DNA from 3 places in the Streptomyces sp. NPDC042346 genome. Region 1 is predicted to be linked to each of the others. Evidence: riboswitches for the same ligand, from Rfam matches in the RefSeq annotation. Region 1 holds a riboswitch; each other region holds the start of a gene.
What was found. Region 1 has a riboswitch for cobalamin ahead of ACZ6K0_RS42795 (cobalamin biosynthesis protein). Riboswitches for the same ligand answer to the same signal wherever they lie in the genome.
Positions count from the first base shown of each region.

Region 1 (6,884 bases):
GCAGCGCGAGCCGCAGATCGTCCATGCCGACGACGGCGGTGAACGGATACCGGGTGCTCATCGGTTGGTCCTTCCCTCAAGTTCGATCAGCTGATGTGACGGGGACCCGATGGCCGCCGACGGCGGGCAACCACCCACAGGGGTCACCCGCACACGACTCTCCAAGCCGCAACCGGCACTCACGGCGCACCCGGCGGCACGAACGGCAGCCCCGCCGGGGCGCCCTCCTCGATGAGCCGCAGCAGCGCGTCCGTGTCCGCGTGTTCTTCGATCAGGTCGCCGAGCCGGTCCAGCTGCTCTTCCCGCAGCGTGCCGAACGACGTGTCCGGGGCCGGTACGAACCGCCGCCCCGCCGCCGCCGCGACCTCCCGGAGGAACGCCCGGCGGAACCCGTCGCTCTCCAGCGAGCCGTGCCAGTGGGTGCCCCACACGGCGCCGACCCGGCACCCGTCCAGAAACGGTTCGCCCCCGTCCACCGACGCGACGCCGTGGTGGATCTCGTACCCCTCGACCCGCTCCCCGAGCGCCTCGCCGACCGGCCGCGCCAGGGTCTTCTCGCGCGCGAACCGGACCCGTACGGGCAGCAGTCCGAGCCCGTCGACGGTCCCGGCCTTCGACTCGACCTCGTCCTCGATCCGCTCGCCGAGCGCCTGGAAGCCGCCGCAGATCCCGAGGACCGGCCGGCCCTCGGCCGCGCGGCGGGCCAGCTCGTCCGCGAGCCCCCGCTCCCGCAGCCACGCGAGCGCCTTCACCGTCCCCCGGGTGCCGGGCACGACGACGAGGTCCGCGTCGACGAGCTCCTCGGGCCGGTCCACGAACCGGACGACGACGCCCGGCTCGGCGGCCAGCGCGTCGACGTCCGTGAAGTTCGACATCAGCGGTACGGCGCAGACGGCGACCCGCAGCACGTCCGCGCCGACGGGCGGCGCGACGACGGACTCGCGGACGGTGCCCCGCAGCGAGACCCGGAGGCCGTCCTCCTCGTCGATGCCGAGCCCGTGCGCGTACGGCAGGACGCCGAAGGTCCGCCGCCCGGTCAGCCCGTGCAGCATGTCGAGGCCGGGTTCGAGGAGGGTCACGTCGCCCCGGAACTTGTTCACGAGGTATCCGGCGACGAGCGACTGGTCCTCGGGGCTCAGCAGTGCCGTCGTCCCGAAGAACTGGGCGAAGACCCCGCCCCGGTCGATGTCGCCGACCACGACCACGGGCAGCCGCGCGGCCCGCGCGATGCCCATGTTCACGATGTCCGTGCGCCGCAGGTTGATCTCGGCCGGACTGCCCGCCCCCTCGCAGATCACGGCGTCGTACATGCCCCGGAGTTCCTCCAGGCACGCCATCACCGGCTCGAAGAGTTCCTTCTGCCGCCCGCCGTGGTAGCCGCGGGCGGACAGCTCGCCCACCGGCTTGCCCATCAGGACGACCTGGCTGGAGCGGTCGCTGCCCGGCTTGAGCAGGACCGGGTTCATGAGCGCGGTCGGCTCGACCCGGGCGGCCTGGGCCTGCATGGCCTGGGCCCGCCCGATCTCGGCGCCCTCGCGGGTCACGAAGGAGTTGAGGGACATGTTCTGTCCCTTGAACGGCGCCACCTTCAGGCCCTTGCGGACCAGCCAGCGGCAGATGCCGGCCGTCACGACGCTCTTGCCGGCGTCGGACGTGGTCCCGGCGACCAGCAGGCCCCCACCCCTCATGCGTTCCTCCGCTTCGCGTTCTTCACGGCAGCACCGATGATCATGCGGCCGCCGACACAGGCGGCCAGGGTCACGGCGGTGACCCGGCGCGAGAGCCGGACCGCCCGGTCGATGTCGGCGACCTCGACGGGCCGCCCTTCCCCGTTCAGCACGGGCCGGTGCTCGACCCGCCCGCCGTACGAGAGGGTCCCCCCGAGCCGTACGCCGAGGGCGCCCGCGAACGAGGCCTCGACGGGCCCCGCGTTGGGGCTCGGGTGCCGGTCCGCGTCCGCCCGCCAGGCCCGTACGGCCCCGCGCGGATTCCCTCCGGCGAGCGTCGCGGCGACGGCCGTCAGCCGGGCTCCGGGCCAGCCGGCCACGTCGTCGAGCCGGGCCGAGGCCCAGCCGAAGCGGCGGTGGCGCGGGGACTTGTGGCCGACCATTGCGTCGAGGGTGTTGACGGCCCGGAAGGCGACGAGGCCCGGCACGCCGGCGACCGCGCCCCAGAAGAGGGCGCCGACCACGGCGTCGGAGGTGTTCTCGGCGACGGACTCGACGACCGCGCGGGCCATCGCGGGACCGTCCAGGGACTGCGGGTCGCGCCCGCACAGGTGCGGCAGTCGCTCCCGGGCGACGTCCAGGTCCCCGACGGCGAGCGCCCCGCCGATCGCACGGGCCTCGCGGCCCAGGGTCGTCCCGCCGACGACGGCCCAGACGGAGGCGGCGGTGAGCGCCACGGCGGCGGCCGGCCGGTCCCGGACGGCCCGGGCGGCGAGTGCGCCGAGGGCTGCGGTGGAGCCGGCGCAGACGGCGGTGTGCAGGGCGCCCCAGCCGCGGTGGTCGTGGTGGAGGCGCTGTTCGACCGCGGCGGCGGCCCGGCCGAAGGCGGCGACGGGGTGTCCGCGGCGGGGATCGCCGACGAGCCGGTCGACGGCGAGCCCGAGGGCCGCGCCGTACGCGAATCCGTCCGGGGAAAGGCGGCTGGTTCTGGTGCGGCCGGGCATGGCGCAGGTCCTCACTCAGGGTCCGCGCCCTGGATCGACGTGACCGGCGGCGAGAGTTCCTGACTTCCGGACCCGTCGGATCCGGTCACAGTGGCGGGACCGCGCCGGATTCGCACCGGACTTCCTCTGCTGCCGCCGTAATGGCCTCGGCAGTCCACCACGGCCCGCGAACACCCGTCAACTCACCCTTGACCTGCGACAGGTCACTGTGCGAAGCACCACAAACACGGACCACACACACGACGGCCGGGCGGTCGCACCCGAAGGTGCGGACCGCCCGGCCGTCGTACAGGGAGGACCGTCAGGCGACGATCAGATAGATGCCGTACGCCACGGCCGCGACGCACAGGGCGAAGCAGGCGTAGGCGCCGGTGCGGGCCATCGTGGCCGAGCCGCCCTGGGCGGCGGCCTGCTCCTGCTTGGAGAGGCCGATGATGCCGAGGGTGAAGAGGCCCACGAGGGCGACGGTCGCCACGAGGCTGACCCCGAAGACGGCGCCGAGAGCTGCCCAGTCGATCTTCATGTCGTTGGTTCCTTACACCGCTGCGGCGGGGGCCGGGGGAGCGGCCGGGTCCGTGGGGACCGGCGAGGGGATGGTGGTCTTGAGGTCCTCGTCCGCGACGGCGGCGACGGAACCGGCCGGCGGCGGGGTGACGGCCGCGATGGCGGTGGTCACCACACCCGCGGGCTCGGACTCGCCGTCGAGGTCGTCGTCGGTGACGTTGTTGTGGTCGACCGGCTTGCGGCGGGACAGCGACCAGATGACGGCCGAGCCGGAGACCAGCAGGACCGCGACGGCGGCGATGCCCCAGGGGCCCTGCTTGGTGAGGAACTCGGCACCGGCGCCGACGAGGGCGGCGGCGGGCAGGGTCAGGCCCCAGGCGACGAACATCCGGGTCGCGGTCGACCAGCGGACGACGCCGCCCTTGCGGCCGAGGCCCGCGCCCATCACGGCACCCGAACAGGACTGGGTGGTGGAGAGGGAGAAGCCGAGGTGCGAGGAGGCGAGGATGACCGTGGCGGCGCTGGTCTGGGCGGCGAAGCCCTGCTGCGGCTGGAGGTCGGTGAGGCCCTTGCCCATGGTGCGGATGATGCGCCAGCCGCCGAGGTAGGTGCCGAGCGCGATCGCGACGCCGGCGGCGACGATGACCCAGAGAGGCGGGTTGGAGCCGGGGGCGACGACGCCCTGGGTGACCAGGGCGAGGGTGATGATGCCCATCGTCTTCTGGGCGTCGTTGGTGCCGTGGGCGAGGGAGACGAGACCCGCGGAGGCGATCTGGCCGACCCGGTAGCCCTTGGCGGTGTGCTTCGCCTCGGTCTTGGCGCCGATCTTGTACGTCAGCCGGGTGGCCAGCATCGCGGCGAGGCCGGCGACGATCGGCGCGGCGACGGCCGGGATGAGGACCTTGGTGACGATGGTGGGGCCGTTCACGGCCGACCAGCCGGCCGACATGACCGCTGCGCCGATGAGGCCGCCGAAGAGCGCGTGGGAGGAGCTGGACGGCAGGCCCAGGAGCCAGGTCAGCAGGTTCCACAGGATGGCGCCCACGAGCGCCGCGAAGATCACTTCTGTACGAATGCCCTCTTCGTTGATGATCCCGCCGGAGATCGTCTTGGCGACCTCCACGGACAGGAACGCGCCGACGAGGTTCAGCACGGCGGACATGGCCACCGCCGTCTTGGGCTTGAGTGCACCGGTCGAGATGGTCGTGGCCATCGCGTTGGCGGTGTCGTGGAAACCGTTCGTGAAATCGAACACGAGAGCTGTCACGACCACAATGGCGAGCAGCAGCGTGATGTGTTCCATTTACCCAGGCAATCGTTTGACGTCAGTGGCTCGACGAACGTAAGCAACCTGGGTGAACGGAAGATGAACTGGGGCGGGCGACGTGGTGTCCCCATCCGGTGTCAAGACATTCCGCTTAGCCCCCCGCCGGGGAGTGCGTCCACGATGCGGTCACCCTGCGACCCCGGGTAATCCGGGCCGTTACGGGGCACCGGCGAGCCTGCCCGGTTCACCCCCCGCCGCCCCGTTCCGCTCCCTGGACCGGACCATCCGACCGGGGGACCCCGTCGAGGAGAGCCATGTCACTCGCGGGAGGGATCCCCGGAGGCGCGAGGCCCCCTCGGAGGTGCGAGGCCCTCGGAGGTGCGAGGCCCCCCGGCCGGGTCCGCCCGGTGGCAGGCCGCCCGCGACCTGCCGACACTGGGAGCGTGCGCCCGGCTACAGCGACGGCAGCGGCCGTCACCACCCTGATCGGTGTCGGTGCGGCCGCGGTAGCGGCCGGCCGGTACGCCAGCGACGTCGCCCTCAGGGTGCCGTCCGGACGACCACTCCCGGGAGACCCCAGACTCACCGTGCACGCCACGGGACCCGAACGGATCACCCTCACCCGCAGCCTCGCCTCGCTGCGCCCCGGCACGTACGGAATGGAGGCCCCCGGCCTCCACGCCGTCCTCGGCCCCGTCCTCGACCGGGTCCCCCACACCGCCGACACCGTCGTCCGCCGCCTCGAACGGGTCGAGCTCGGCGTCCTCGGCCCCGGCGCCCGCGTCCGCCTCACCCCCCAGCTCCACCGGGGCACCCCGATCAGCGCCCTAGGGCTCGCGCACGAGGACGTCGAGATCCCCGGAGAGCTCGGCCCCCTGCCCGGCTGGCTCGTGTCGGCCCCCCGCACCACGTGGGTGATCGCGCTGCACGGCCTCGGCACCACCCGCGAGCACCCCCTGAACCTCGTCCCCTTCTTCAACCGGCGCAAGATCCCGGTCCTCGTCCCCGCCTACCGCGGCGACGAGGGGGCGCCCGCCTCCCCGGACGGTCTCGCCCACCTCGGCGACTCCGAGTGGCGGGACGTCGACGCAGCCATCCGCTACGCCGTCCGCCGCGGCGCCGCCAAGGTCGTCCTGCACGGCTGGGGGACCGGCGCCGCGATGGCCCTGCGCGCCGCCGCCGAGTCGGGCGTACGCGACCGGATCAGCGGCCTCGTCCTCGACTCCCCGGTCCTCGACTGGGAGGCCACCCTCCGCGGCCTCGCCGCGGCCCACCACGTCCCCGGACCGCTGCTCCCGCTCGCCGTCCGCGCCGCCCAGGCCCGTACGGGTCCGCACGCGGACCGGCTCCAGGCCGCCTCCGCACCGGGCGCCCTGCGCGTCCCCGTCCTCCTCCTGCACGGCCCCGACGACACGCTCGCCCCCTGGGAGCCGTCCGTCGAGCTCGCCGCCCGCCGCCCCGATCTGGTCACCCTGCACACGGTCCGGCGCGCCCCGCACGCGGCGATGTGGAACGCCGACCCCGTCCGCTACGAAGAGGCCTTGCGCCGCTTCCTCACCCCCTTGCTCTGACCCCTGCTCCGACCCTTGCTCTGACCCCTGCTCCGGCGACGCGCACCCCTTCCTCCGGCGGCTCCTCCGACGGCCGTTCTGACGGGGCTGCGGATTCCGATTGGGCTTTCGGGCCGTCAGCGGGAAGACTGCCCCCGTGACGTCTCGAAAGCCCGATGAACCATTGGCGCGCAACTCCAGACTCCGACTCGTCCGCCCGCGGGCGCTGGCCACCGCCCGACGGGCCGTGACGACCCGGCGCACCCGGCCGGCGCCGCGGCCGCCCGAGGGCACTCCGCCCCGCGCGGAACTCGCCCGCCAGGCCCGGCAGGTCCTCGCCGACGCCGTACGGATCGCCCGCTGGGCCGCCGTCGAGCGCGGTCCCGAAGCCGCCCTCCGTGCCGGCGCCGAAGCCGTCACCGTCCAGGAACGGGCCGCGGCCGCACTGGACCTGACACCCGGCCAGATCCGGGCCGGCTGGGACCGCGCCCGGCTCGCGGGGCTCGTCGAGCTCCACGGCGACACCGCCCGCCCCGGCTGGCGGCTGCACGCCTGGGACCGGGACGACTCCGCCGTCCTGCGCGGCTGGGTCGCCCTCTTCGACGCCTGGTCCCTGGTCCACCCGGCCCCCGAGGGCGTCGCGCCGAGCGCCGTCGCCGAGGTCGTCGAGGCCGTCCCGCAGGTGCTCTCGCTGCTCCAGCTCTCCCAGGGCCCGGTCCTCGTCCCGGCCCTCCTCGACCTCCTCGGCCAGCGCGTCGAGGAACTCCGCGAGGAGCGCTGCGAGGTCCCGCCGACCGAGCCGACCCCCGAGCCGGCGCACACCGCCCCCGAGCCGTCGGAGACCCCCGGCGCGGCGGCGGACACCCCCGGCACGGACGGGCACGGGCTCCCC
Region 1 covers NZ_JBVJEH010000018.1:55,490-62,373, reverse strand. The annotation lists gene ACZ6K0_RS42805 (putative cobaltochelatase) at 1-61, opposite strand, end outside; gene ACZ6K0_RS42800 (cobyric acid synthase) at 180-1,688, opposite strand; gene ACZ6K0_RS42795 (cobalamin biosynthesis protein) at 1,685-2,671, opposite strand; cobalamin riboswitch at 2,703-2,848, opposite strand; gene ACZ6K0_RS42790 (hypothetical protein) at 2,973-3,194, opposite strand; gene ACZ6K0_RS42785 (inorganic phosphate transporter) at 3,207-4,478, opposite strand; gene ACZ6K0_RS42780 (alpha/beta hydrolase) at 4,886-6,013, shown strand; gene ACZ6K0_RS42775 (hypothetical protein) at 6,150-6,884, shown strand, end outside.

Region 2 (6,884 bases), on a different contig from region 1:
CGTCGGCCGTACCGGACGCGTCGGCGGCACCGGCGTGCTCGGCCGGGGAGACGGAGACCGTCGGATCCGGCGTGTCGTTCACGGACTGGGCCTGCGCCACCGCCTGCCCGCGCAGCAGGGCGTGCAACTGCCCGACGAGAACGGGGTCGTGGGTGCCGTCGTAGATCCAGCGCGTGCCGAGGACGCCGTGCTCGGAGGTGCCGACGAGGGCGTGCTCGGCGCCTTCCAGCGGAGCCCCGCGGTAGGTGAGGGGCACCAGATAGGCCGTCGCCCCGTCCTCCGGCCCGTCGGTCACCACCATGAACTCGATGCCCACCTCGCCGGCCGGGTCGTCGAGCCGGAACCCACCGGCCTTGGCCGGGCTCGGCCCCTCCGCCCGGCCGGCGTACCAGGCACGGGTGGGCAGCCACGCGGCGAGGAGCTCCAGTTTGGTGGGCTGCATCGTGGTGCGGTGGATGACGGCCATCGTGCGTCTCTTCCTCTCGACAAGCGGAACTCACAGGCCAACGGAACCTAACAGACGGCTCCCGGGTCGCCGTGCGAGCCCGGCCCGCCGGACCTAGCCTGAGAGGTGGAGTGTTGTCCCCGGCCGGCAGGAGGCCCGCCGTGAGGTACTCATTCAGCCGTCGGCGGCGCGTCTGTGCCGGTGTCGCGGCGCTCGGGATCTTCGCGGCCCCGCTGGGTGCGGGCACCGCCGTCGCCACCGAGCCTCCGGGCCCCGCCGCGTTCGTGACGTCCTCCGCCGCCGCGCCATCGGCGGATGCGGAGACCGACTTCCCCGAGCTGACCCCGGCGGTCGCCGCCGAGCTGGACAAGGCCATCCAGGACGTCATGCGGGAGGCGGACGTGCCGGGCGTCTCGGTCGCCCTGTCGGCACCGGGCAAGGGCACGTACCTCCGCTCCTTCGGGGAGGCGGACACCGAGACCGGCGCGGCCATGAGCCCCGGTCTCTTCATGCGCATCGGCAGCGAGACCAAGACGTTCACGGTGACGGCCGTGCTCGAACTGGTCGACGAGGGCAAGATCGGCCTCGACGACCCCATCTCCGACTACGTCGACGGCGTGCCGAACGGCGACAAGATCACCCTTCGCAATCTCGCGGCCATGCGCAGCGGGCTGTTCAACTACACGGGGGACGAGGACTTCTACAAGGCTCTGACCTCGAACCCCGACCGCCCCTTCACCCCGCAGCAGCTGCTGGACTACTCGTTCAAACACCCGGTGGAGTTCCAGCCGGACGCGGAGTTCCAGTACTCCAACACGAACACGATCCTGCTCGGTCTGGTCGTGGAGAAGGCCGGGGGCATGCCCCTGCACGAGTACATCCAGAAGAACGTCGTGGAGCCCGCGGGCCTGCGGCACACCTCCTTCCCCACGGACGCCGCCTTCCCCAAGCCGCACGCCCAGGGCTACACCGAGCAGACCGCGTCGGGCGAGATCGAGAACGCCGCCGACTGGAACCCCTCCTGGGGCTGGGCGGCAGGCGCGATGATCTCGAACCTCCAGGACATGCGCTCCTGGGCCAAGACCGTCGCCACGGGCACACTGCTCACCGCCAAGACCCAGGCCGAACGCCTCAAGGTCTACCCGTCGTCCACCAGCGGCGACGGTTACGGTCTGGGCATCTTCAACATCCAGGGCTGGATCGGCCACAACGGCTCCCTGCCGGGGTACCAGTCGCTGACGATCTACCTGCCCGAGGCGCAGGCGACCCTCGTCGTCCTCCTCAACACCGACGTCACGAAGGGCGGAATCGCGCCCAGCACCCGCCTCGGGAAGGCCATCACCGGCATCGTGACCCCGGACCACGTCTACGACATCCCGCTCCCGGCGTCTCCGCCGAGCCCGGACACCGGCTGACGGCCGGGGCGGTCAACGGCTGACGGCCCGGGCGGTCAACGCCCCGCCGGTCAGCGGTAGTAGCCCTCGACGACGGCCCGCACCTCGTCGAGGAGCGCGGGGCCTTCCTGGGGTACGGGCGGCTTCCCGCTCGCCGGCCTGATGTCCAGGAGCTGCTCGCCGGACAGGGCGAAGACGACCCGGCGCAGCCCCGCGAGCCGGATGACGGGCTCGCACATCCCGCACGGTTCGCAGCTGGTGTACATCGTGGTCTCGGCCGCCGTCGCCGCGTCCAGCTCCTTCGCGGCCCACCGCGCCAGCTTCAGCTCCGGGTGAGCGGTGATGTCCCGGTCCGTGAGGGTGGTGTTGTGGTCCTCCGCGAGGACCGTCCCGTCCGGTGCCGCGAGCAGCGAACCGTAGGGCGGGTCGCCGCCCTCCTTCGCCTTGGCGGCGAGCGCGATGGCGCGGCGGAGGAGGGTGTGGTCGTCGGGCGTGATCATGCGGGAGCTCCGTTCAGGTCGAGGTGCGCGGCCACGGCGGCGAGTGCCTCCCAGGCCTTCTCCGGGTGGAGCGTCTCGCTCGGATCCCCGGCGTACGGGTCGAGGACGACGGACTCGGCGCCGAGCAGCCGCAGTTGGTCGAGGTCGTCCAGGATCTGGTCGAGCGTGCCGTGCCCCGCGAGCCGGTCCGCCGCGGTGACCGGTGCCGCCGTGATCCCGAGCGCGATCCGGGGGGCGAATGCGGGCACGGGGAGCCGCTGCTCGTCGGCGGCGGCCTTCAGCCGGTCGACGCCCTCGCGCAGCCACGGCATGGTGCAGCGCAGCGGATGCCACGCGTCGCCGAGGCGTACGGCACGGCGTACCCCCGCATCGCTGTTGCCGCCGACCCACACCGGGATCCGCCGGTCCCCGTAGTCCGCGGTGTTCTCCCAGGCCTCGCGGACGCCGCGCACGTGCTCGTCGGTGAGCCGGCCGCGGCGCTCGAAGGGGATCCCGAGGGCGGCGAACTCCTGGCGCGCCCACCCCACCCCCACCCCGAGGACGAGCCGGCCCCCGCTGAGCCGGTCGAGGTTGGCCGCCATGCGGGCGGTGAGCAGCGGGTGCCGGTAGGGCGCGATGAGCACGGTCGTACCGAGCCGGACCCGGGTGGTGAGGCCCGCGAGCCAGGAGAGGGTGGTGAACGGTTCGTAGAAGGGTGCCGGATAGCGCTCGGCGACGTCGGGGGTGATGGCGATGTGGTCCGAGACCATGAGGAGGTCGTACCCCAGGCCTTCCACGGTCCGGGCCCATTCCCGCAGGACTCCGGGGTCGGTCCCGGGCCCGAAATTGAGGATGTTGACTCCGATCTTCACGAGGACGAGGCTAGTCCGGCGCCCGGGGGCCGCTGAAGGGATTCCCGCCTGTTCCGGGGCCCTTCGGCCGTGGATCCGCCGGTAATCTGGCCGGATGACCGAGACTCTCGACGCGACGGACTGGGCGATCCTGACGGAGGTCCAGAAGGACGGCCGGATCGCGTACACGGAGTTGGCGCGGCGGGTGAATCTGAGCGCGTCGGCGACCAAGGAGCGGGTGCGGCGCCTGGAGGCCGCCGAGGTGATCACGGGGTTCCGGGCGGAGGTCGACCTGGAGCGGACCGGCTATCCGGTGCTCGCGGTGGTGCGGCTGAAGTACCCGGGGACCCGGCACGAGCCGCTGCGCCGGCTGCTCGGTGAGCGCCCGGAGTACCTGGAGTGCCTGCGGACCACGGGTGACGACTGCTACGTCCTGAAGGTGGCGGCCACGTCGATGTCCCATCTGGAGGAGCTCGTCGACGCGCTGGCGCAGTTCGGGAGCACGACCACGAACCTGGTCCTCAGCCGGACGCTGCCGTTCCGCGGGCCGGGCGAACCTCGTACGGACGCCCGTCCGGCCCGGTGAGAGGTCTCGGGGACTGAGGGGGCGCGCACCTACCGCCCACGCGCCCCTTGTCCGACCGCACGCTCCGGCGAACGGAGCAACGGGCGCTGGGGCCGCCCGTACCAAGATCCATAGCCTGACGTCCGGCGCGTGATCTCGCGTCTGTCGGACAGAGAAGGCAAGCGACTCCGTGAAACTTTCGATGTTGCAGCGCATGGCCTGGCTCACCGCGGCGACCGCGCTGCTGACGACGCTGGGCTCCGCCCCCGCCGGGGCCGCCGGAGAGTGGCAGAAGGTCGGTGGCGACGTCCGCAGCGGTGTCAGCGGTCTCGCGTACGAGGGCCGTACCGACGACGGCACCGGCGTGCGGGTCCTGGTCGTCCATGACAACAAGCGGTCCGGGCAACAGCGGCTGTCCCGGATCACCCATCGGGAGGGTTCCGACACCGTCGCGCCGCTCACCTGGGACGGGCCGGAGCCGGTCGACCTGGAGGCCATCGAGGCCGTCCCGGGGATGCCGGGCGAGTACCTGGCACTCACCAGCCGCGGAGTCCTGTTCCGCCTGAAGGTCGCCGGCTCGACGGCGACGGTCGTCGACTACACGCCGCTGCCGGCGATCGGCGAGGGCGACGACTTCGAGAGCTTCGCGATCGTCGCCCAGAACGGAAAGCTCGCCGCCCTGTGGGCGGACCGGGGCGCCGGCCCCGGCCGTCCCGCCACCCTGTACGCGGCGCCGCTGACGTTCGCCGCGTGGGGGCAGCCGCTGTTCGGGGCGGTGACGAACCGGACCTACCGGGCCGCACACCCCGCCGACGACGGCACACGGCACATCTCCGACATCGCGGTGACCGCCGCCGGCCGGCTCGTCGTGGGGTCGGCGGCGGACGCCGGCGACGACGGCCCGTTCGACTCCGCGGTGAGCGACGCCGGCCGGGTGACGATCTCGGCGACGGGCCGGGTACGGGTCACGCTCACGGCCTCCCCGACCGCGCTCGGGACGTACCCCCAGTACAAGGTCGAGGCGGTGGAGTGCCTGCCCGAGTCCGCGGACACCCTGCTCGGCACCGACGACGAGAACCTCGGCGGCTTCGTCCGTACCGAGTCCTTCTGCGGCGCCTGACCACGACACGCACGCACACCTACACGCACGTACGACCCGACATGACGGACTCCGGGGCCCGGTGGCGCTCCGGAGTCCCGTCGCGTGCGAACAACCGGACGACCAGGCTAGGCTGCGGGTGCAGCTGGTTCGCCCCGTCAGCCGGACGGGATGCGTCGTAAGAGGGAACCCGGTGGGAATCCGGGACTGCCCCGCAGCGGTGAGCGGGAACGACCGCCGTCATCAGCACTGGACCCGGGACGGGTCTGGGAAGCGACGGCCACTAGGAGTCCTCCCCCGTGAGGACGTGCCCGCGAGTCCGAAGACCTGCCCGTTGCCCGCACGCGGACGATTCCGCGCGCGGACATTCCGGTGACCTCGTGGGCGGGTCGGCGTACAGAGCGAGAAGGACGACCGCGTCGCACCGCGCCGGGTCACGCCGTCCGTTCCGTCACCCCTTCGCGTCCGCGTCCCGTCTCCGGGATCTCAGGGATTCATCTCGCGAAGGAGATCTCCGTGACCACCAAGTCCGCAGCCGCGGCAGCGCAGTCCACCCTGTACGGCTACCCCCGCCAAGGGCCCGACCGGGAACTGAAGAAGGCCGTCGAGGGGTACTGGAAGGGCCGCGTCACCGCCGACGCCCTCCGGAGCACCGCCGCCGACCTGCGCGCCACCACCTGGCGGCAGCTGGCCGCCGCCGGCATCACCGAGGTCCCCACCGGCGACTTCTCGTACTACGACCACGTCCTCGACACCACCGTCATGGTGGGCGCGATCCCCGAGCGCCACCGGGCGGCAGTCGCCGCGGATCCGCTCGACGGGTACTTCGCCATGGCGCGCGGCACCCAGGACGTCGCACCGCTGGAGATGACCAAGTGGTTCGACACCAACTACCACTATCTTGTACCGGAGTTGGGGCCCGGCACGGTCTTCTCCACCGACTCCTCCCAGCAGGTCACCGCGCTCCGCGAGGCCCTCGCCCTGGGCCTCGCCGCCCGGCCCGTCCTGGTCGGCCCCGTCACCTACCTGCTGCTCGCCAAGCCGGCGCCCGGCGTGGCCGCCGACTTCGATCCGCTCACCCTCCTCGACCGGCTGCTCCCGGTGTACGCCGAGGTCCTCGCCGACCTGCGGGCGGCGGGCGCGGACTGGATCCAGCTCGACGAGCCCGCGCTCGTCCAGGACCGCACCCCGGCGGAACTGAACGCCGCCACCCGCGCCTACCGCGACCTCGGCGGGCTCACGGACCGGCCCAAGCTCCTGGTCGCCTCCTACTTCGACCGACTCGGCGACGCCCTCCCGGTGTTGGCCAAGGCGCCGGTCGAGGGGCTCGCGCTCGACTTCACGGAGCGGGCGGCCGCCAACCTCGACGCGCTCGCCGCCGCCGGCGGCCTGCCGGGCAAGCGGCTCGTCGCCGGTGTGGTCAACGGCCGCAACATCTGGGTCAACGACCTCGCGGCGTCGCTCACCACCCTCGGCACCCTCCTCGGCCTCGCCGACCGCGTCGACGTGGCGGGCTCCTGCTCCCTGCTGCACGTCCCGCTCGACGCGGCGGCCGAACGCGAGATCGATCCGCAGATCCTGCGCTGGCTCGCCTTCGCCCGCCAGAAGACCGCCGAGGTCGTGACCCTGACGAAGGGCCTGTCACAGGGCACCGGGGCCATCACCGCCGAGCTCGCCGCCAACCGCGCCGACCTCGCCTCGCGGGCCGGCTCCCCCATCACCCGCGACCCGGCCGTCCGTTCCCGCGCCGCCGCCGTCACCGCCTCCGACACCCGGCGCCCCCAGCCGTACGCCGAACGGGCCGCCGCCCAACACGCCACCCTCCGGCTTCCGTTGCTCCCCAGTACGACCATCGGCTCGTTCCCGCAGACCGCGGAGCTGCGGACCGCCCGGGCCGACCTGCGAGCCGGCCGGATCGACACCGCCGGGTACGAGGAGCGCATCAGGTCCGAGATCCAGGAAGTGATCTCCTTCCAGGAGAAGACCGGCCTCGACGTCCTGGTCCACGGCGAGCCCGAACGCAACGACATGGTCCAGTACTTCGCCGAACA
Region 2 covers NZ_JBVJEH010000014.1:191,988-198,871, forward strand. The annotation lists gene ACZ6K0_RS39575 (maltokinase N-terminal cap-like domain-containing protein) at 1-466, opposite strand, end outside; gene ACZ6K0_RS39580 (serine hydrolase domain-containing protein) at 607-1,860, shown strand; gene ACZ6K0_RS39585 (nucleoside deaminase) at 1,911-2,339, opposite strand; gene ACZ6K0_RS39590 (LLM class flavin-dependent oxidoreductase) at 2,336-3,190, opposite strand; gene ACZ6K0_RS39595 (Lrp/AsnC family transcriptional regulator) at 3,285-3,755, shown strand; gene ACZ6K0_RS39600 (SdiA-regulated/phytase-like domain-containing protein) at 3,949-4,854, shown strand; cobalamin riboswitch at 4,963-5,182, shown strand; gene metE (5-methyltetrahydropteroyltriglutamate--homocysteine S-methyltransferase) at 5,350-6,884, shown strand, end outside.
Region 2: it holds a riboswitch for cobalamin, as region 1 does, so the genes downstream of both, metE (5-methyltetrahydropteroyltriglutamate--homocysteine S-methyltransferase) here and ACZ6K0_RS42795 (cobalamin biosynthesis protein) in region 1, are expected to answer to the same signal.

Region 3 (6,884 bases), on a different contig from region 1:
GAGCCGGGGCGTGAGCGGCGCCCCATGATGACCTCGCGGGAGATCGCGGACTACGCCGTCGACGCGGTCGTCGAAGACCTGCGCCCGTCCGGGCCGGTGCTCGCGCTGGTCAACGGGATGGGCGGGACGCCGCTGCTCGAACTGTACGGATTCAACGCCGAGGTGCAGCGGGTACTGGCCGAGCGCCACATCCCGGTGGCCCGGACACTCGTCGGGAACTACGTGACCTCGCTCGACATGGCCGGCTGCTCGGTGACCCTCTGCCAGGTGGACGAGGAGCTGCTGCGCCTGTGGGACGCGCCGGTGCAGACGCCCGCGCTCCGCTGGGGCCGGTGACGGGACGGGTGGGAGCGGGTAGGGCGAGGGAATGGGAGTGGGAGTGGGAGTGGGAGACGGTATGAGTGAGACGTTCGGTGCGGAGTTTCTGGTGCGGTGGCTGGAGGCCGTGGCCGGGGCCGTGGAGCGTGAGGCCAATCGGCTCACCGAGCTGGACTCGGCGATCGGCGACGCCGACCACGGTGTCAATCTGAAGCGCGGGTTCACGGCCGTGGCGGAGCTGCTGGCGAAGGAGCCGCCCGCGACGCCCGGCGCGGTGCTCGTCGCCGCCGGGCGGCAGCTGATCTCCACGGTGGGCGGGGCCTCGGGGCCGCTGTACGGGACGCTGCTGCGCCGTGCGGGCAAGGCGCTGGGCGAGGACGAGCGCGTCGGCAGGGAGCAGCTGGCGGAGGCGTTCGGCGTCGGTGTGGCCGCCGTGTCCCAGCTGGGCGGCGCGCAGGTGGGCGACAAGACGATGCTGGACGCGCTCGTCCCGGCCGTGGAGGGGCTGCGGAGCTCGTTCGCGGCGGCGCGCGCGGCGGCCGAGGAGGGCGCCCTCGCGACCGTACCCCTCCAGGCCCGCAAGGGGAGGGCCAGCTATCTCGGCGAGCGGTCGATCGGGCACCAGGATCCGGGGGCGACATCGTCGGCGCTGCTCTTCGCGGAGCTCGCCGGGACGGCCCGGTCGGAGGGGGCGGCATGAGCGCGGCGGCGGCGCCGGTCGGCATCGTGCTGGTCTCGCACAGCGCGGACGTGGCGGCCTCGGTGGCGGCGCTGGCGCAGGGCCTCGCGGGCGGCGGCGCGACCGCGCCGATCCAGCCGGCGGGCGGGCTCCCCGACGGCGGCCTGGGGACGAGCGCCGAGCTGATCTGCGAGGCGGCGAAGGCCGTCGACGGCGGCGCCGGGGTGGCGCTCCTGGTCGACCTGGGCAGCGCGGTCCTGACCGTGAAGGCGCTGCTCGCCGAGGGCGACGAGCTGCCGGAGGGCGCCCGGCTGGTCGACGCGCCGTTCGTCGAGGGCGCGGTCGCGGCCCTGGTGACGGCGAGTGCGGGCGGGGATCTCGACGCGGTGGCCGCGGCGGCCTCGGAGGCGTACGCCTATCGCAAGCGGTGAGGGGGTCTCGGCCGGGTCGACTTGATAGGCAAGTGAACAGTTGCCTATCCTGGGGTGGTGGCCGACGACCTTTTCAAAGCCCTGGCCGACCCCACGCGCCGCACGATCCTCGACGAGCTCGCGGAGAAGTCCGGACAGACACTGTTCGAGATCTGCTCGCGGCTGAGCATGAAGCATCAGCTCGGCATCTCGCGCCAGGGGGTCTCCCAGCACCTCACGGTGCTGGAGGCCGCCGGGCTCGTCGAGACCAGGCGGGAGGGCCGCTACAAGTTCCACGACCTGAACACGGCCCCCCTGCGGCACATCACCGAGCGGTGGCCCGTGCCCGACACCCCAGGACCGGAGAAGAGCACCCCATGAAGATCCATCTGACCAGCGTCTTCGTCGACGACCAGGCCAAGGCCGAGCGTTTCTACACCGAGATCCTCGGCTTCGTGAAGAAGCACGACGTCCCGCTGGGCGAGACGGACCGGTGGCTGACGGTCGTCTCGCCCGACGAGCCCGCCGGCACCGAACTCCTCCTGGAGCCCGCCGGCCACCCGGCCGTCAAGCCCTACCGCGACACGCTCGTCCAGGACGGCATCCCGCTGGCCCAGTTCGCGGTCGACGACGTGCGGGCGGAGTACGAGCGCCTGACCGGCCTCGGCGTCCGCTTCACCCAGGAGCCCCTGGAGATGGGCCCCGTCACCACCGCCGTCTTCGACGACACCTGCGGCAACCTCATCCAGATCGCGACGAAGCCGCAGTAGTCCCAGCGGCCGGCCCTCCCGGGCGTCACCCTCTCGGACGTCAGTCGAGGTCGGGGCTGGAGTCGAGGTCGGGATCGACGTCGGCATCGAGGTCGGCATCGAGGTCGGCGTCGAGCACGGCGTCGACCTCGATCTCGACGAGCCATTCGGGGTCGATGAAACGCGAGACCTCGACGAAGGTCGTGACCGGCCGCACCTCCGCGAACCGCTCGCCGTGGGCGCGCGCGGCCTCCTTCCAGCGGGTCACGTCGGTGAGCATGATCCGCGTCCGCACGACGTCCGCCGCCGACGCCCCCGCGGCCTTCAGCGCCGCCTCGGCGATATCCAGACACCTGACGGTCTGCCCGTACACGTCGCCGGGCGCGACGGTGGCCCCGTCGTCCCCGATGGGCGCCGTCCCCGCGACCGCCACGTGCGCGCCCTTGCGCACGGCCCGGGAGAACCCGATCTGCGGTTCGAGCGGTGAGCCGGAACTGACCGTCTGTCGGACATTCCCCATCGGTCCGTACCCCTTCGCGTTGTGATGCACCTGATCAACGCACTAGTGTCGCAGGGCCTTGGTGTACGGGAAACCGGTGAAGTACCGGTGCGGCCCTCGCCACTGTGATCGGGAGTTCCGGCTCCACACCCGAGGGAGACGCCCCCGGGCAAGCCACTGCACCGCTGCGGGCGACCGCCGCGGCGTGGGAAGGCGGAGTCGGGACGTATGACCGTCAGCCAGGAGACCGGCCAGGGTGCGTTGTCCATCCACGAGGTGCTGGAGAGGGTCTCCCGACCATGCATATAGCCGAGGGGTATCTGCCCCCCGCTCACGCCGCCGCCTGGGGCGTCGCGGCCGCTCCGTTCATCGTCCACGGGGTCCGCGCGCTCACCCGCGAGGTGCGGTCCAACCCCGAGTCCACCCTGCTGCTCGGCGCCGCCGGCGCCTTCACGTTCGTCCTGTCCGCGCTCAAGCTCCCCTCCGTGACGGGCAGTTGCTCGCATCCGACGGGTACGGGCCTGGGCGCGATCCTCTTCCGGCCACCGATCATGGCGGTCCTCGGGACGATCACCCTGCTCTTCCAGGCCCTGCTGCTCGCCCACGGCGGGCTCACCACGCTCGGCGCCAACGCCTTCTCGATGGCGATCGTCGGGCCCTGGGCGGGGTACGGGACCTATCTGCTGGTGCGCCGGTTCGGCGCGCCGCTGATGGTCGCCGTCTTCTGCGGCGCGTTCGTCGCCGATCTGTCGACGTACTGCGTCACGAGCGTGCAGCTCGCGCTGGCCTTCCCCGACCAGGGCAGCGGCGTGCTGGGCGCCCTGGCCAAGTTCGGTTCCATCTTCGCCGTGACGCAGATTCCGCTCGCGGTGAGCGAGGGCCTGCTCACCGTGCTCGTGATGCGGCTGCTCACGCAGTCCAGCAAGGGCGAGTTGACCCGGCTGGGCGTGCTGGGCAGGCCCGGCGCCGAACGACCCGAGGGGGCGACCGCGCGATGAGCGTCACCGTCAGCCGGAACACGAAGATCAACGCGCTGCTGCTGCTCGTCGTCGCCGCGCTCGCGGTGCTGCCGCTCGCGCTGGGGCTCGGCGACCACAAGGAGGAGCCGTTCACCGGGGCGGACGCGGAGGCGGAGACCGCGATCACGGAGCTCCAGCCGGAGTACGAACCGTGGTTCAGCCCCCTGTACGAACCGCCGTCCGGGGAGATCGAGTCGGCGCTGTTCGCCCTCCAGGCCGCGCTCGGCGCCGGTGTCCTCGCGTACTACTTCGGCGTACGGCGCGGTCGCCGGCAGGGCGAGGCCCGCGCCCTGGCGGCGCAGGCCGAGGGGACGGCGGCACAGCCTGCGGAGGCAGGAGTGGAGGCGCGGCCCGGAGAGGCGACAGCACCCGGGGAGGCGGCGGCGCCCGGGGAGGCTGCAGCCGTATCGGCGGCCGGCTCCGGCTCCGGCGCCGTCGAAGGCAAGGGCGCGTAGCCGCCCATGCTGCCGATCGACGCGGCGGCGCACAGCAGTCGCTGGCGCCGCCGCCATCCCGCCGAGAAGGCCCTGCTCGGCTTCGGGCTCACACTCTGCGCGGTGTGTCTGCCGCCGTGGCCGGGCGCGGTGCTCGTCGCGGCGGCCACGCTCGCGGTCCTGCTCGGACCGGCCGGCGTGGCGGGCCGCCAGCTGTGGCGGGCGTTCCGTGTGCCGCTCGGGTTCTGCGTCACGGGCGCGGTGCCGCTCCTCTTCGAGGTGGGTGGGGCGCGGGGGTTCGTCGCCCTCGCGCCCGGCGGGCCCGTCCACGCGGGCGAGCTGCTGCTGCGGACCGCTTCGGCCTCGCTGGGCGTGCTGCTCTTCGCGTTCACGACGCCCGTCTCCGACGTGCTCCCCCGGCTGGTCCGGGCAGGGGTGCCGGCTCCCGTGGTGGACGTGGCGCTCGTGATGTACCGGATCATCTTCCTGCTCCTCGACTCGCTGTCGAAGATCCGCCAGGCGCAGGCGGCCCGGCTCGGGCACACCACCCGGGCGGCGACCTGGCGCTCGCTCGCCGGGCTCGGCGCCACCTCGTTCGTGCGCGCCTTCGACCGGGCGCAGCGTCTGCAGTCGGGGCTCGCCGGACGCGGCTACGACGGGACCCTGCGGGTCCTGGTCCCCGCGGCCACGGTGTCCCGCCGGTTCCTGGCGGCGGCGGCCGGCCTGCTCTGCGGGCTCGTCGCCCTCACCCTCGTACTCGAAAGGTTCCTGCCGTGACGTCTCCGACGGCCCCTCCGACGACCCCTACGCCCCCCGTCGTGGAGTTGGTGAAGGCGGGTTTCGCCTACGAGGACGGGCCGCCGGTCCTGTCGGGTGTGGACTTCGCGGTGCCGGAGGGGCGGTCGATCGCGCTCCTCGGGCGCAACGGCAGCGGCAAGACGACGCTGTTGCGGCTGCTCAGCGGGGGGCTGCGGCGCGGGAGCGGGTCGCTGCTCCTGGACGGGGCGGAGGTGACGTACGACCGGAAGGGGCTGACCCGGCTGCGGACGACCGTGCAGCTGGTGGTGCAGGACCCGGACGACCAGCTGTTCGCGGCCTCGGTCGGCCAGGACGTGTCCTTCGGGCCGATGAACCTGGGGCTGCCGGAGGAGGAGGTACGGCTCCGGGTGCGCGAGGCACTGGAGGCGCTGGACATCGTCGCCCTGGAGGACCGGCCGACGCATCTGCTGTCGTACGGGCAGCGGAAGCGGGCGGCGATCGCGGGCGCCGTGGCGATGCGGCCGCGGGTGCTGATTATGGACGAGCCGACGGCCGGGCTCGATCCGCACGGTCAGGAGCGGCTCCTCGACGCCCTCGGGCGGCTGCGCGCGGCCGGTACGACGGTGGTGATGGCCACGCACGACGTGGACCTCGCGCTGCGCTGGGCGGACGAGGCCGCGGTGCTCTCCCCCGCCGGTCTGCGGACCGGTCCTGTCGCCGAGCTCCTCGGGGACGACGCCCTGCTCGACGCGGCGCGGCTGCGGCGGCCCTGGGGCACGTCCGTGGCCCGGCTGCTGCGCGCCCACGGGCTGCTCGCCCCGGGCGCTCCCGAGCCCCGTACGCCGGAGGAGCTGGACGCCTGGGCGGCTGCCCCGTCGCTTGCTACTGAGTAGTAGACATCACGTCCCGAATCTTCTGCAACTAGTTGCACAACGGGGAGGGGTCCCCTAGAACTGAGGTCGACTGATCCTGCGCGAGGAGGCGCCCCCATGACCGCGACCCCCACCCCCACCCCGTACCCGCATCTGCTGAGCCCGCTCGACCTCGGGTTCACGACCCTGCCCAACCGGGTGATCATGGGGTCGATGCACGTCGGCCTGGAGGAGACGGAGCACGGCTTCGAGCGCATGGCCGCCTTCTACGCGGAGCGCGCCCGCGGCGGCGTCGGCCTCATCGTCACCGGCGGCATCGCGCCCAACGAGGCCGGCCGCCCCTGGGACGGCGGGGCCAAGCTCACCACCGCCGAGGAGGTCGCCGAGCACCGGCTGATCACCGACGCCGTGCACGGCGAGGGCGGCCGGATCGCGATGCAGATCCTGCACTTCGGCCGGTACGCGTACCACCCCGCCCTCGTCGCGCCCAGCGCGATCCAGGCGCCGATCAGCCCCTTCGTACCGAACGAGCTGACCGACGCCGAGGTCGAGCAGACCGTCGAGGACTACGCGCGCTGCGCCGAGCTCGCGAAGGAGGCGGGCTACGACGGCGTCGAGGTCATGGGCTCCGAGGGCTACCTCATCAACGAGTTCATCGCCGCTGCCACCAACCGGCGCACCGACCGGTGGGGCGGTTCGTACGAGAACCGCGTCCGCTTCCCGCTGGAGATCGTCCGCCGGATCCGCGAGCGGGTCGGCCCGGACTTCATCCTCGTCTACCGCCTCTCCATGCTGGACCTCGTCCCCGGCGGCTCCACCCTGGAGGAGGTCGTCCGGCTCGCCAAGGAGATCGAGGCGGCCGGCGCGACCATCATCAACACCGGCATCGGCTGGCACGAGGCGCGCATCCCCACCATCGCCACCTCCGTGCCGCGCGGCGCGTACACCTGGGTGACGAAGAAGCTCATGGGCGCGGTCTCCGTCCCGCTCGTCACCAGCAACCGCATCAACACCCCGGAGGTCGCCGAGGAGATCCTCGCCGACGGCCGGGCCGACCTGGTCTCGCTGGCCCGCCCCTTCCTCGCCGACCCCGCCTTCGTCGCGAAGGCCCAGGACGGCCGCGCCGACACGATCAACACCTGCAT
Region 3 covers NZ_JBVJEH010000005.1:325,412-332,295, reverse strand. The annotation lists gene dhaK (dihydroxyacetone kinase subunit DhaK) at 1-336, shown strand, start outside; gene dhaL (dihydroxyacetone kinase subunit DhaL) at 398-1,018, shown strand; gene ACZ6K0_RS22955 (PTS-dependent dihydroxyacetone kinase phosphotransferase subunit DhaM) at 1,015-1,428, shown strand; gene ACZ6K0_RS22950 (ArsR/SmtB family transcription factor) at 1,486-1,788, shown strand; gene ACZ6K0_RS22945 (VOC family protein) at 1,785-2,177, shown strand; gene ACZ6K0_RS22940 (RidA family protein) at 2,218-2,676, opposite strand; cobalamin riboswitch at 2,719-2,925, shown strand; gene ACZ6K0_RS22935 (energy-coupling factor ABC transporter permease) at 2,955-3,653, shown strand; gene ACZ6K0_RS22930 (energy-coupling factor ABC transporter substrate-binding protein) at 3,650-4,129, shown strand; gene cbiQ (cobalt ECF transporter T component CbiQ) at 4,136-4,885, shown strand; gene ACZ6K0_RS22920 (ATP-binding cassette domain-containing protein) at 4,927-5,760, shown strand; gene ACZ6K0_RS22915 (oxidoreductase) at 5,857-6,884, shown strand, end outside.
Region 3: it holds a riboswitch for cobalamin, as region 1 does, so the genes downstream of both, ACZ6K0_RS22935 (energy-coupling factor ABC transporter permease) here and ACZ6K0_RS42795 (cobalamin biosynthesis protein) in region 1, are expected to answer to the same signal.